DNA from 4 places in the Sporosarcina sp. 6E9 genome. Region 1 is predicted to be linked to each of the others. Evidence: riboswitches for the same ligand, from Rfam matches in the RefSeq annotation. Region 1 holds a riboswitch; each other region holds the start of a gene.
What was found. A riboswitch is a leader RNA that binds a small molecule or an ion and turns the genes downstream of it on or off. The one in region 1 is predicted to bind S-adenosylmethionine.
Positions count from the first base shown of each region.

Region 2: linked by a shared signal. The riboswitch ahead of J4G36_RS01300 (hypothetical protein) and the one ahead of J4G36_RS12135 (5-methyltetrahydropteroyltriglutamate--homocysteine S-methyltransferase) in region 1 are both predicted to bind S-adenosylmethionine.
Region 3: linked by a shared signal. The riboswitch ahead of J4G36_RS14755 (methionine ABC transporter ATP-binding protein) and the one ahead of J4G36_RS12135 (5-methyltetrahydropteroyltriglutamate--homocysteine S-methyltransferase) in region 1 are both predicted to bind S-adenosylmethionine.
Region 4: linked by a shared signal. The riboswitch ahead of J4G36_RS06910 (LLM class flavin-dependent oxidoreductase) and the one ahead of J4G36_RS12135 (5-methyltetrahydropteroyltriglutamate--homocysteine S-methyltransferase) in region 1 are both predicted to bind S-adenosylmethionine.

Region 1 covers NZ_JAGEMN010000002.1:110,994-114,091, forward strand. Annotated here, with positions in the region: gene J4G36_RS12125 (4-hydroxyphenylacetate 3-hydroxylase N-terminal domain-containing protein) at 1-8, opposite strand, end outside; gene J4G36_RS12130 (flavin reductase family protein) at 172-630, opposite strand; gene J4G36_RS12135 (5-methyltetrahydropteroyltriglutamate--homocysteine S-methyltransferase) at 805-1,917, opposite strand; SAM riboswitch class I at 2,025-2,124, opposite strand; gene J4G36_RS12140 (AbgT family transporter) at 2,256-3,098, opposite strand, start outside.
Region 2 covers NZ_JAGEMN010000001.1:216,432-219,529, reverse strand. Annotated here, with positions in the region: gene J4G36_RS01305 (LacI family DNA-binding transcriptional regulator) at 1-704, opposite strand, end outside; gene J4G36_RS01300 (hypothetical protein) at 1,266-1,544, opposite strand; SAM riboswitch class I at 1,620-1,719, opposite strand; gene J4G36_RS01295 (nucleoside deaminase) at 1,781-2,269, opposite strand; lysine riboswitch at 2,468-2,645, shown strand; gene dapA (4-hydroxy-tetrahydrodipicolinate synthase) at 2,770-3,098, shown strand, end outside.
Region 3 covers NZ_JAGEMN010000004.1:58,481-61,578, forward strand. Annotated here, with positions in the region: gene J4G36_RS14750 (methionine ABC transporter permease) at 1-333, opposite strand, end outside; gene J4G36_RS14755 (methionine ABC transporter ATP-binding protein) at 326-1,351, opposite strand; SAM riboswitch class I at 1,434-1,541, opposite strand; gene J4G36_RS14760 (thioredoxin family protein) at 1,598-1,897, opposite strand; gene J4G36_RS14765 (toprim domain-containing protein) at 1,914-2,252, opposite strand; gene gcvH (glycine cleavage system protein GcvH) at 2,332-2,712, opposite strand; gene J4G36_RS14775 (arsenate reductase family protein) at 2,790-3,098, opposite strand, start outside.
Region 4 covers NZ_JAGEMN010000001.1:1,325,382-1,328,479, reverse strand. Annotated here, with positions in the region: gene J4G36_RS06925 (DUF899 family protein) at 59-955, shown strand; gene J4G36_RS06920 (zinc ribbon domain-containing protein) at 988-1,155, shown strand; gene J4G36_RS06915 (hypothetical protein) at 1,159-1,572, shown strand; SAM riboswitch class I at 1,676-1,783, shown strand; partial or broken gene J4G36_RS06910 (LLM class flavin-dependent oxidoreductase) at 1,855-2,915, shown strand; gene J4G36_RS06905 (ATP-grasp domain-containing protein) at 2,930-3,098, shown strand, end outside.

The DNA.
Region 1 (3,098 bases):
ACTTTCATTATTTCTTTCCTCCTTTTAATTACACGGTTCATTACAAACGGCTCAAAACCTCAATTCTTTTCGTTCTAAATTGGAATGAAGAGTTGTCCATAATCTATTGTATTTAGGCGCACCTGGGTTTATTCATAAATAACTAGTAAGTTATGTTTATATGTTTACGTTTCAGGTCGTAATGGATGTAAATTTACCTTTGTAATAACTCAATGGCTTTCCTTCGGAATAATTAAATCTGATCACCTTTCCAATGTATAAAACATGATCTCCACCGTCATATTCGGCCCATGGTTCACACTCTAAATATGCTAGTGAATCTTTTAATCGATGACAGCGTGTCCCCTTTTCCCAGCTAAAAGGTTCATTTTCAAGCGGTCTTCCGGCGAAATGCATCGCAGTATCTTGCTGCGTTTCTTTTAATATATTGATTGTGAAATGGTTATCTTTCAAAAATTGAAATGCCTTCGTTTTTCGATCTACAGATACGAGCAGTAACGGCGGATCTAATGATACTGAAGTAAATGAGTTCGCCGTAAACCCATGTTTCCCGGCATCCGTCTCACAAGTGACGACAGTTACACCTGTCGCGAAATGTCCGAAACAGTTTCTTAATTCTTTACTATCCATCTACGTCTCCTCCAAACAGCGTATTTGTATATGGCGCTGACTTTTATGATGATTCTTCTAGCAGTCTATTCACTTGTCCATGGTCTTTATTCCTCGTTAATCGCACAAAAAAGCACACCACTTGTAATCAACAAGGGTGTGCTTTCACTTTTAAATTTTATAACTGATTAATCGTTAATCCTTTTCCCAAATTTCTTTTGAAATGTCAACTATGAATTTCAACTTTTCCCATTGCTCGTCTTCTGTTAGGTTATTTCCATGATGCGTCGAAGCAAAACCGCATTGCGGGCTTAGGCATAGTTGTTCAAGTGGAACATATTTGGACGCTTCTTCTATTCTAGATTTGATCAGTTCTTTGTCTTCTAACTCGCCATTTTTCGAAGTCACCACGCCGAGTACAACTTGTGCACCGCCACTTGGAATATGCTTAAGTGGTTTAAAGTCCCCTGAACGTTCATCATCATACTCCAAGAAGAAACCATCCACGTTTTCTTTTGCAAGCAGTGTCGGAGCGATTAAGTCATAGCTACCTTCAAAGGCCCAGTTAGAGCGGTAGTTTCCACGGCATAAATGTGTTGAAACGATTAAATCTTCTGGTTTACCTTCCAATACGCCGTTTGCTACTCGAAGAGCCAAGTCTATCAAAAACTCTCTTGAGAATTCGCCATCATTCCATGGAATATCTGGTGAAGAAAGCCCAGCAATATACACGTCATCGAGTTGTAAATAACGAACGCCTGCATCATAGAATGCTTTAAAAGCTTCGCGGTAAGTTTGAATAACATCCTTTGCATATTCTTCAATATCTGGATAGATATTTTTATCTCTAATTCCCACATTAAATAATTGGTTCGGGCTTGGAATGGTTTGTTTGGCCACCGCACGCCCACCGACGATTTCATTGAATTCAATAAAGTCTGTAATATGGGGATGATTCGGATTGAATGAGATTTTCCCAGTGTTACGGATATTATATCTTTCTGTTTCTTCGTCACCGTTAAATACGAATCCTACTTCTGGGACATATCCTTCCACGCCATTTAAATTCTCCAGAAAATCCGTATGCCAAAACCGGCGTCTAAATTCTCCGTCAGTTACTAATTCTAGTCCAATTTCAATCTGTTTATCGACCACTCGTTTAATTTCCCTAGTTTCTACTTCACGTAGTTGTTCGGCTGTAATATCGCCTTCTTGAAACTTCTTCCGTGCATTGTGTAAACTTTCTGGTCGTAGTAAACTCCCTACATGATCCGCCTTAAATGGTGCTTTTGTCAGTGTCTCCGTCAATGTTTTTGTCATTTTGCCATTCCTTCTTTCCAATTATATTAATAACTAGAATAAGAAAAACCTCTTCATTTAATAAGAAGAGGTTGGCATTTTAACGCTGTTCACTCTTCTCATCTCCAAGCTTACGCTACTGGAATTAGCACAGTACTTTAAAAGTCTGTTGCTGAGGCTTCAAAGGGCCAGTCCCTCCACCTCTCTGGATAAGAAAGTTTTACTATTTAGTTATTGAATAACACTTTACACACCCATTCACGGAATGTCAAGTGTATTTTGAATATTGTTATCAGTTTAATAAAACCGCCTTGAATGACTATCACTCAAGGCGGTTAAGTTAAAACTTATTTATTATAGTAAATCCCTGAACCAGGTCCAAGGTCGATTCCGAACAACATCCAAACGACAAGCGTAAGTGCCCAGAATAGAAGGAAAAACATACTGTATGGGAACATAACTGAGATTAGCGTTCCGATACCCATTTTTCTATCGTATTTTTGTGCAAATGCGATAATAATTGCGAAATAGGTCATTAACGGCGAAATGATATTCGTTGCTGAATCCGCAACACGGTAGGCCATTTGTGTTAATTCTGGTGAATAGCCGAGTTGCATCATAATTGGAACGAATACAGGCGCCATCATCGCCCATTTTGCTGAAGCGCTTCCGATGAATAAGTTGATAAACGCTGATATTAAAATGAACATCAAGATAAGCGGAATACCTGTTAGGTTAATGCTATCCAGGAATTGTGCACCGTACACACCGATAACAAGTCCCATATTTGATTCTGAGAAGAACGCGACGAACTGTCCGGCTGTAAAGGATAGCACGATAAACATTCCCATTGATGCCATTGTAGCTGACATCATCGCTGCAACGTCTTTGTCGTCTCGAATGCCTTTCGTTACTTTTCCATAAATCAAACCTGGCACAAAGAAAAGAATTGCAATAATTGGCACTAAAGAGCTCATAAATGGCGAACGAATAATCGGCATATCGCCTTCTACTCCGCGAAGCGGTCCCCATGAAGGTAATATTAGCAGTGAAATTAGAATACCTGCGACAACAATAGAAAGTCCAGCCCAAGTCAAACCTTTTTTCTCAATCGGTTTCAACTTCTCTAATTTCTCGCGGAACTCACCTGTGTATTCACCAAGGCGCGGCTCTACGACTTTCTCTGTCAC
Region 2 (3,098 bases), on a different contig from region 1:
AAATCCAGTGAAAACTGAAATACCTTATCAAAAGAAAGTTCGTTTTGATAGACCAAGCGTTTATCATAATCGATTCCATTTTCTTTTAGAGCAGACTGGTAACCAAGAAACCGATCATTAAAAGTAGAATATGTACAAGGGCCCGAAATGTAAGCAATTCTTTGATGATTTAGCTGGATTAAATGATTCACAGCCATTTTAGCTCCCTGTTTATTGTCTACTACAACAAAGTTTGTATTCCTATCGTCATCAACTTTTCGATTGTAACAAATTATCGGGAAATTCAACTTAAATAACTCACTAATCTTTTTATTATCTTTTCTCACAGATGCAACAATAATTCCATCAACACGTTTTCCAATTAATGTTTGGATTGATCGGTCAAAACTACTTTCATCTGAATCAGTATCCACAATGATTACATCATAATCATAATCTCTTGCTTCTCTTAAGATAATATGCGCAGTTTCAGCGTAAAAGGGGTTTGAAATATTTCCTACGATTAAACCTATTGTCCGCGTTTTATTATTCGCTAAACTTCTTGCAATTTCGTCCGGTGTGAAACCTAGTTCATCTACCGCAGCAAGAACCCTTTCTCTCGTTGACTTTTTCACATGCGAATAATTATTCAATACTCTGGAAACAGTTGATTGGGAAACCCCTGCCCGTTTTGCCACATCATATGCATTTACTCTTTCTTTCATTTTGTATGACCCCATCTTAATATTTAATTTTTGAATGCGGATTCAAAAACGATATTGTTAATTAATTTAACACACCGCACAATGTGTTACAAGTCAGAATTTATTATTTACTCTAATATATCTAAAAATAGGGCTTTCGTATGGGTGCATTTCAATAATTCCCACTACTCTTATTACGGCGTCTCCAATTAATAATTAAACTTTTCTCAAATACACCTCGACCTCTATTCATTGTTTTATCATTTTATAAAAACACCTAAATTAAACCCCCATAAACGTTAGACTCCTACTAACATTTACGGGTTTGTTTTGTCGAAATATACAATTGACTCATCTATTTCTGTGCGTTACAAATGGCTGCTCCGTTTAATCTAGAGAATTGCTGATAAAGTAAATTAAATAGTTCCCTAGCTATTGGAAAATCAGGATCATCAAATTGTATGACCTATTGAAAATAATTGATAGCCATAATCCGATAAACGAATAGCAATAATTCATTTCTATGTTAAAAAACCTTCATTTTTCGATAATATATCGAATCTGTAGATGTTTAGCTAACCATTAAATCGCAGCGTGACCACCAAATACACTCGTTTTTAAGATACGTCTTCTTTCAGTAACTACTGCAGTTAAACGGTCAATTTCTGCTTGCAACGATTCAATTTCCGCCAACTCTTCCTGTATTTCTGCCCTAGAGATACTGTCACCAAGTTCGTAATAAGCGATTTCTTTCTCTACTTGTGAAATCTTTTGATGCCTTAACATCGCACCCGCAACTCCAGTTGCCTCTCGACCTTTTAATCGTTCACGTTCCGCATATAACTGTTGTAATTTTTTCATTAAAAACCCTCCAGAAATTTTTTCTAAATAAAAAACTCTTCCCAGTAGAGAGAAGAGTTTGCATACAAAAATTTCTCCTCATCATTCAGGTTCCCCTGTTGGATTTAGCACCTTACCACCTGGCAGGTTGCTGAGACTTCGTCGGGCCAATTCCCTCCATCTCTCTCAATAAGTTAAGAGTTTATTATTTAGTTCCTTGGAGTATACCACAACCGGAGTTTTCTGTCAATTGGGATTTAACGTTTCCCCGCGTAAAACTGACGGTGGAGTTCGCGAACTTCCTCCGCGAGTTCAGGAACCGGCCCATCTACTCTAGTATCACGAATAACATCTTCAATCGCCAGATTACGAACGCGCGATTGCGCTACGTCAACCCCCATTTCGCTCAACCACTGGACCAGTTGTTTGGACGAGCTGACATATACAATTCGACCTAAACCGACCCAACCGTGGGCCGCAGCACACATTGGGCAATGTTCACCCGAAGTGTACACTGTCGCCTGCTCTCGATCTTCCATCGTCATATTCTCGGCTGCCCAGCGTGCCAAAGCAAATTCTGGGTGTTGTGTGTGATCACCACTTCCAACGTGGTTATGATCTTCTGCAAGCACATCCCCGTTAGCTGACACCAGTACCGAACCAAATGGCTCGTCACCTTTTTCTAGCGCTACGTTCGCTAGTTCGATGCAACGTCGTAGATGCTTCAAGTCTGTATCATTTATCATAAATAATCCTCCTAGTAGTGTTTTTTTGATTGCCACAAATTAGCAGGAGCGAATCACCATGTAAATTCAAGTATAACATTAGATATTTTTGAAGTGCCAAGTATAACGTATTGAAAATTGCAACTCTATTTCACTTGCAAATTCACAAGATTACATGTAGAGTCGTAGTAATTAAACATACTCTTATTTCAAACTTGAAATAAGGATAGAGGCGCAAAAACCATTAGTACACAACTTGAGGATAATAGGATCCAGTGAAGGTTGTGAAAAGGGGAATTTGCCGAAGTGGAGAGAACCTTATTGTCTCGAAGCTGGTTCTGGGTTGAATAAGTCCAGGATTGTCATATAGGAAACTATATGGAGGGCTATCTCATGCAATGAAATAAATGATTATTTCAGAGCAACAACGAGCCCTCGTTGTTGCTTTTTTGCATTCATTTGCAAAATGCCCTTCTCCCTCTGTTTGATCAACAAAATAATTGATAGGATGTGGAGAAAGAATGAATTTCGGACAAATTGCAACAGCTATGGTGACGCCTTTTGACAGGCAAGGAGAAATCGATTTAGAAGCCACAAGAAACTTAATAGAACATTTAATTGAGAATGGAACGGATAGTTTAGTCGTGTCAGGTACGACTGGAGAATCTCCAACTTTAACGACCGAGGAAAAAGTAAAATTATTCAAATTCACAGTAGAAACAGTGAATGGCAGAGTGCCGGTTATTGCCGGAACCGGTTCGAATGACACAAGAGCATCCGTACAATTAACAAGATTAGCGGATGAAACGGGTGTCGATGCGGTAATGCTTGTGACGCCTTACTATAACAA
Region 3 (3,098 bases), on a different contig from region 1:
ACGGCCATAGAATGGTGCAGCACCGATAATTAATGCAGGTAAAGCTGCCTCTGGTCCGCGTATCGTACCCAGTAGAAATTTTGTAAATGGAATGAGTAGAATAATTAATATGATAAACGGGATCGATCGGAATAGATTGACGAATGCCCCTGCAAGCGTAGAAATCAACTTATTCGCCCATAATTGTCCTGGTCCAGAGAGGAATAACAATACGCCTAACGCCAATCCAATGACAAATGTGAATACTGTCGACATCGCTGTCATATAAAGCGTTTCTAAGGTCGCTTCCCACATTTTAGCCCAGTCGACATGCGGAAATAGGTTTTCAATCATTGCCGATCACCTCCGTCCGGACATCTTGTTCATTAAGATAATGGATCGCTTCCTGGATAATCGACTCTTCCCCGACTAATTGAAGAATGAGCGTGCCGTATGCACCATCATGCGTTTGGGCTATATTCCCTTGTACAATATTGACGTCAATCATAAACTTTCGAATCAGGCTCGTAATTACAGGCTGTCCAGTTCGTTCACCTACAAAAACAAGTTTTATAAGGGTTCCTGATGGGAATTCTTCTTTAATATGTTCCATCGCCACTATTGTTTCTGATGGTTCCGTCACTTGCGATAAGAAACGTTTTGTAATCGGCTCCCTTGGCGAATGGAACACCTCAAGAACATTGCCCATTTCGACAACTTTACCTTCTTCCATAACTGCAACCCGATGACAAATCTTTCGGATGACATGCATTTCATGTGTAATGAGTACAATCGTCAACCCTAGTCGCTCATTGATGTCAGTAAGTAGATTTAGTATCGAATCTGTCGTTTCAGGATCAAGTGCAGATGTTGCTTCATCACAAAGCAATACCTCTGGATCATTGGCGAGTGCACGCGCAATTCCTACCCGTTGCTTTTGGCCGCCCGATAATTCAGATGGGTAGGCATTCTCTCGTCCCTTTAAGCCTACCAGCTCGATTAGTTCAGCAACTTTTCTATCGCGTTCCACTTTAGGTACATTTGCGATTTCAAGTGGAAATGCAATATTATCTTTAACGGTTCTTGACCATAGCAAGTTAAAGTGTTGGAATATCATGCTAACTTTTTGCCGGGCTTTCCTTAATTGTTGTCCTTTAATGGCTGAGATTTCTAAACCGCCAATTGTGATTGCTCCACTCGTTGGCATCTCTAGTCCATTTAGGAGTCGAATGAGTGTACTCTTTCCTGCACCACTATAGCCAATAACGCCGAAGATTTCGCCTTCAGCGATATCGAAGGTGACGCCGTCGACGGCAACGATAGAATTTGCGCCTTCACCGAAGACTTTGTTTACATTTTTTAACTGAATCATTTTTCTCCACCTCAACAAATATTAAAAAGCCTTTCCGCTAGATGCAGAAAGGCTCAACGTTTAAAATAAGCGTTTGTCCAATCTCTCATCTTTCAAAGCAAAACGCGCTTTGTGTGATTTGGCACCAGTTCACAAAAGTGATGGTTGCCGGGCTTCATAGGGCACTTCCCTCCGCCGCTCTTTATAAGAGTGATTTGATTATATGTTTACTATAAGAGTAAATTTATCATAAATGACTAGGGCATGTCAACTAATTTTCATTAGTAGATCGGGTACTGAATGAAATGCATAAACCTTCTCTTGTAGAACGCCTTCTTTTGCGATGAGAAGGCAAGGCACACTTTCAATTTTATAATCGATGGCCAAGTCCTCAAGGTAATTCAAATCAGCCTTTCCGATTGGGATTTCTGGCTTCATGACGGTGATTACATTCATCATTTTCGAAGCAACTGCACAGGTCCCACACAGCGGCGTGTACAAATAAAATACCGCAACATCCGATTCTTCAAGCTGTCTTTCCCATTCTTCTCTCGTCCAATTATCCATTATATCTACCTTCTTACTATAAAAATTCAGCGCGGACCTCAAAATGTGCTGCTTGAAGCACCGCGGCTAGTACATTATAGGGTGTCGTTTCGACTTCTTTATATACTTTTTCCGTGTAAAGATGAATTGCCAATGGGTATTCTCTCTTGAAAAGTGCTCGCGTTTTTTCACCATCTTCATCCGCATCCATAAAGACATACATCTCATGTTGTTCATAAGAAGCTAGCAATTCTTCTAAATGATACGGACTTATCGTACCATGTGTACAGATAATTTCAATTGGTTCAGCAAGTATCCGACTGACTCTTATACGATCTGATTTACCTTCTACAATCAGTACTTTTTCAAATTCCATTGTGAATCGACTCCTTTGCCAATATTCATCTTTAGACAGAAAAAAACGCCGAATAGCACTCGGCGTCCCATGTCAATGATTACTCGATTGTCATTTTGTCATAGTCTTCAGCTGACATAAGTGCATCCAATTCAGAAACATTAGATGGTTCAACAACAATCATCCACGCTTGTTCGTAAGGAGATTCGTTCACAAACTCCGGGCTATCTTCTAGCTCTTCGTTCACTTCAACTACTTTTCCGCTAATAGGCGCATATAACTCGGAAACTGTTTTAACTGATTCAACGCTACCGAAAGGCTCGTCTGCAGTTATCTCATCGCCAACTTCAGGTAACTCAACGAAAACAATATCGCCTAGTTCAGACTGTGCAAAGTGTGTGATTCCAATACGGTACTTACCGTCTTCATCTTTTACCCACTCATGTTCTTCTGAATACTTAAATTCCTTTGGTGTGTTCATAATCATAGCCCCCAAAATAGTTATTCTTTCAATCTAATAGTGCCATAAGCTAGCTGGAAATACAAGACGAGTAGCCATTATCTCCAGACTTTTTCAAACGTTTCTTCTTTGAATCCAACGGTTGTTTTTCCATTGCCATATACAATTGGTCTCTTGATCAACATGCCGTTTGATGATAATAGCTTAATTTTTTCATCTTCCGTCATTGTTGGTAATTTATCTTTCAACTTAAGCTCACGATAAACATTTCCGCTCGTATTGAAAAACTTTTTAATATCCAACTCAGACGCCGCAATCATTTCACGAAGTTCATCTTCGCTTGGCGGGTTTTCAGCAATATTTATTTCTTCAAAAGTAACACCATACGACTCCAGCGACTTTTTCGC
Region 4 (3,098 bases), on a different contig from region 1:
TTACAAAGGGAAAGGAGTTTAAAGTCATGGTAGATTAAAAATAAGGAGGTAGATAGTTATGGAAAGAAGTAACTTATTAAGTCAAATCGAACAACTGGAAAGAGAAATCTATGAGAAGAAAAAACAACTTTCAAACTTGAGACAGTCAGTCCCTGAACAACAAGTCAGGAACTATGAGTTTGAATTAACCGGTAACAAGAAAGTCTCTTTATTCGATTTATTTGGCGATAAAAATGAGTTGTTTGTCGTTCATAATATGGGGAAGAGTTGCTCGTATTGTACAATGTGGGCTGATGGTTTTAATGGGATTTATCATCATTTGATTGACCAAGCAAGTTTTGTTGTGGCGTCTCCAGATGCACCAGAAGTACAAGAGAATTTTGCAGCGGAGCGAAAATGGCGATTTCCCATGATTTCAGTAAAAGAAAGTTTATTCACTAAGGAACTAGGTTTCCAAAAGGGAAAAAGTATGTTGCCAGGCGTTTCGACATTTCGTAAAGATGATCAAGGTCTTATTTATCTTCATGCACAAGCACCGTTTGGACCCGGGGATGATTATTGTGTTACTTGGTCATTATTCGATCTTCTCCCTTCAGGCGCAAAAGATGTAGAAGTGAAGAATAAAATACTCACCGATTCCGACTTCCAGTTGACAAATAATATTGCAATTGGCGTCACTAATTATGAAGATGCAATTCAATTTTATAAAACGATTTTTGGGATGAAAGTTGAAAAAACCATTGAAAATGAAACAATGCTTTCAATGAGCGGTGTTAATTTCTTCATCGAAAAGGGCGATAGTAATAATGTGTTCTTCGAATTTGCTGTCGGTAATATTGATTCAGCAAAATGTGTTCTACTAGAGAACGGATGCAAAATTACTATGGAATACAATGAAAAAAGTTTAATGATTACCGATCCATTTGGGATGAGGTTTCATTTATTTGAATCATAATCTAAACCTATAAAAAGAAAAGGGGTAATCTTATGAGTTTAAGACCTTGTCCGTCATGCGGAAACAACGTGTCCAAACAAGCAGAATTCTGTCCGAATTGTGGACATACATTTGTAAGTAAAGAAAAGAGTAACGGAATTACATTTTGGGGTATAGTAGGTGCGGTCGTTGTAGCAATCCTCATTATCTCATTTTGTTAAAGGATGCTGAATAAAATCTATCATTTATTCAAAACAAGCAAACTTTTACGATTGAGTTTTTCTGCTGGATTTGGAGCATTTTCACTTTACACATTGAATAAATTTTACTTGAGGGATTTACTAAATTGGTCATTTGGAAAGTATTATTTAAATGACGTACTTGCAGGCCTACTTATTGTGGGGATTGTTAATATACTTTCGATTTATGGAAATCAAAGAAGACTTTTGCTAATTAAATTGCCGCGAATACTCGTATTCACTTTACTTTGCGGCATGTTTTGGGAGTATGTAACTCCAGTTTATTTACATTATAGTGTCTCGGATCCTTTCGATGTTGCGGCGTATATGTTTGGCGGACTTTGTTATTGGATTATAATTCGCATGAACCCAGTAAATAGACCGAACAGTTATAACTAACACTAACTTCTTGTTAATCCAAAGAGTTTAGTGTTTTTTATCTATAACTGTTGACTTAATCCCTAGTTATCATATAGGATTAATTATGAAAACAGAATATATATTCTTATCAAGAGTGGTGGAGGGATAGGCCCTATGAAACCCGGCAACCGTTTGCAAATTGCAATCAGGTGCTAAATCCAACGGAGCATTCTGTTCCGAAAGATGAGATGAAGGTTGCGACCTGCAAAAACTTCTTCTTATCGAAGAGGTTTTTTATTATTTCAAAAGGAGCTGGATGAAATGAAGTATGGATTTTGGTTACCTATTTTCGGAGGATGGTTACGGAATGTAGAGAATGAAGAAATGCCGCCAACATTCGAATATGCGAAAAAAGTAATTCAAGCTGGTGAAAGACTAGGTTTTGATACGACATTAATAGCTGAGCTATATTTAAATGATATTAAAGGTCCAGAAAGTGATAGTTTGGAAGCTTGGTCAACGGCTGCTGCACTTGCGGCTGTGACTGATAAAATAGAAATTATGGCAGCTGTGAGGCCAGCGTTTCACAACCCGGCTGTGACAGCGAAAATGACTGCAAATATCGATCATATAAGTAATGGTCGTTTTACATTAAACGTCGTTTCGGCTTGGTGGTAAGAAGAAGCAAAACAATACGGTGGTAATTTTACGGAGCACGACGAACGTTATGAACGAACATCGGAATTTTTAGATGTTTTAAAAGGACTCTGGACTGAAGAAGTCTTTAATTATGAAGGAAAATATTACACGATTGAAAATGCACGCATGCACCCTAAACCTGTTCAACGTCCGAATCCAATTTTGTATGCGGGCGGGGAAAGTAAACGGGGTAAGGAAACGATTGTTGAATCGTGCGATGCGCATGTTATGCACGGCGGAACAGTTGAAGAAGTCCAAGCAAAAGTAGATGATATGAAAAAGTTACGTTCAGATGCAGTGAAAGAGCCGTTTAGTTCGTTTGGATTGGCCGCTTATGTTGTATGCCGTGATACAGAAGAGGAAGTTCAAGAGGAACTCGCTAAAATCACATCTATAAAAGAAACTAGTGGCTATGCAGGTTATAAAGATTTCACAGGAAACTCCGAACTCGAACAGCAAGTAAAGTTGTATGATTACTCTGTATCGAACCGGGGTCTAAGACCAAATTTAATCGGTACGCCTGAACAAATTGCCGGGAGAATCCTAGAATTTGAGAAAGTAGGCGTTGATTTACTGCTCATTTACTGCTCTTGCAATTTTCTCCTCAACTTGAAGAAATGGAACGTTTTTCGAGAGATGTTATGCCTATAGTGGAAAGAAAAAGACAATTGGTCACAAAATAAAGGGGGTTATTTAAATGAGTAAAATATATATCATTCACGAGAATAGTGAATGGACGACGCATTTAACAAAACGGCTTGAGGAACTTGATGTGCCATACGAAGAATGGCATCTTGATCAGGGCATTGTCAATTTGACGGAAGAACCTCCTGAGGGGATTTTTTATAACCGGATGAGCGCATCAT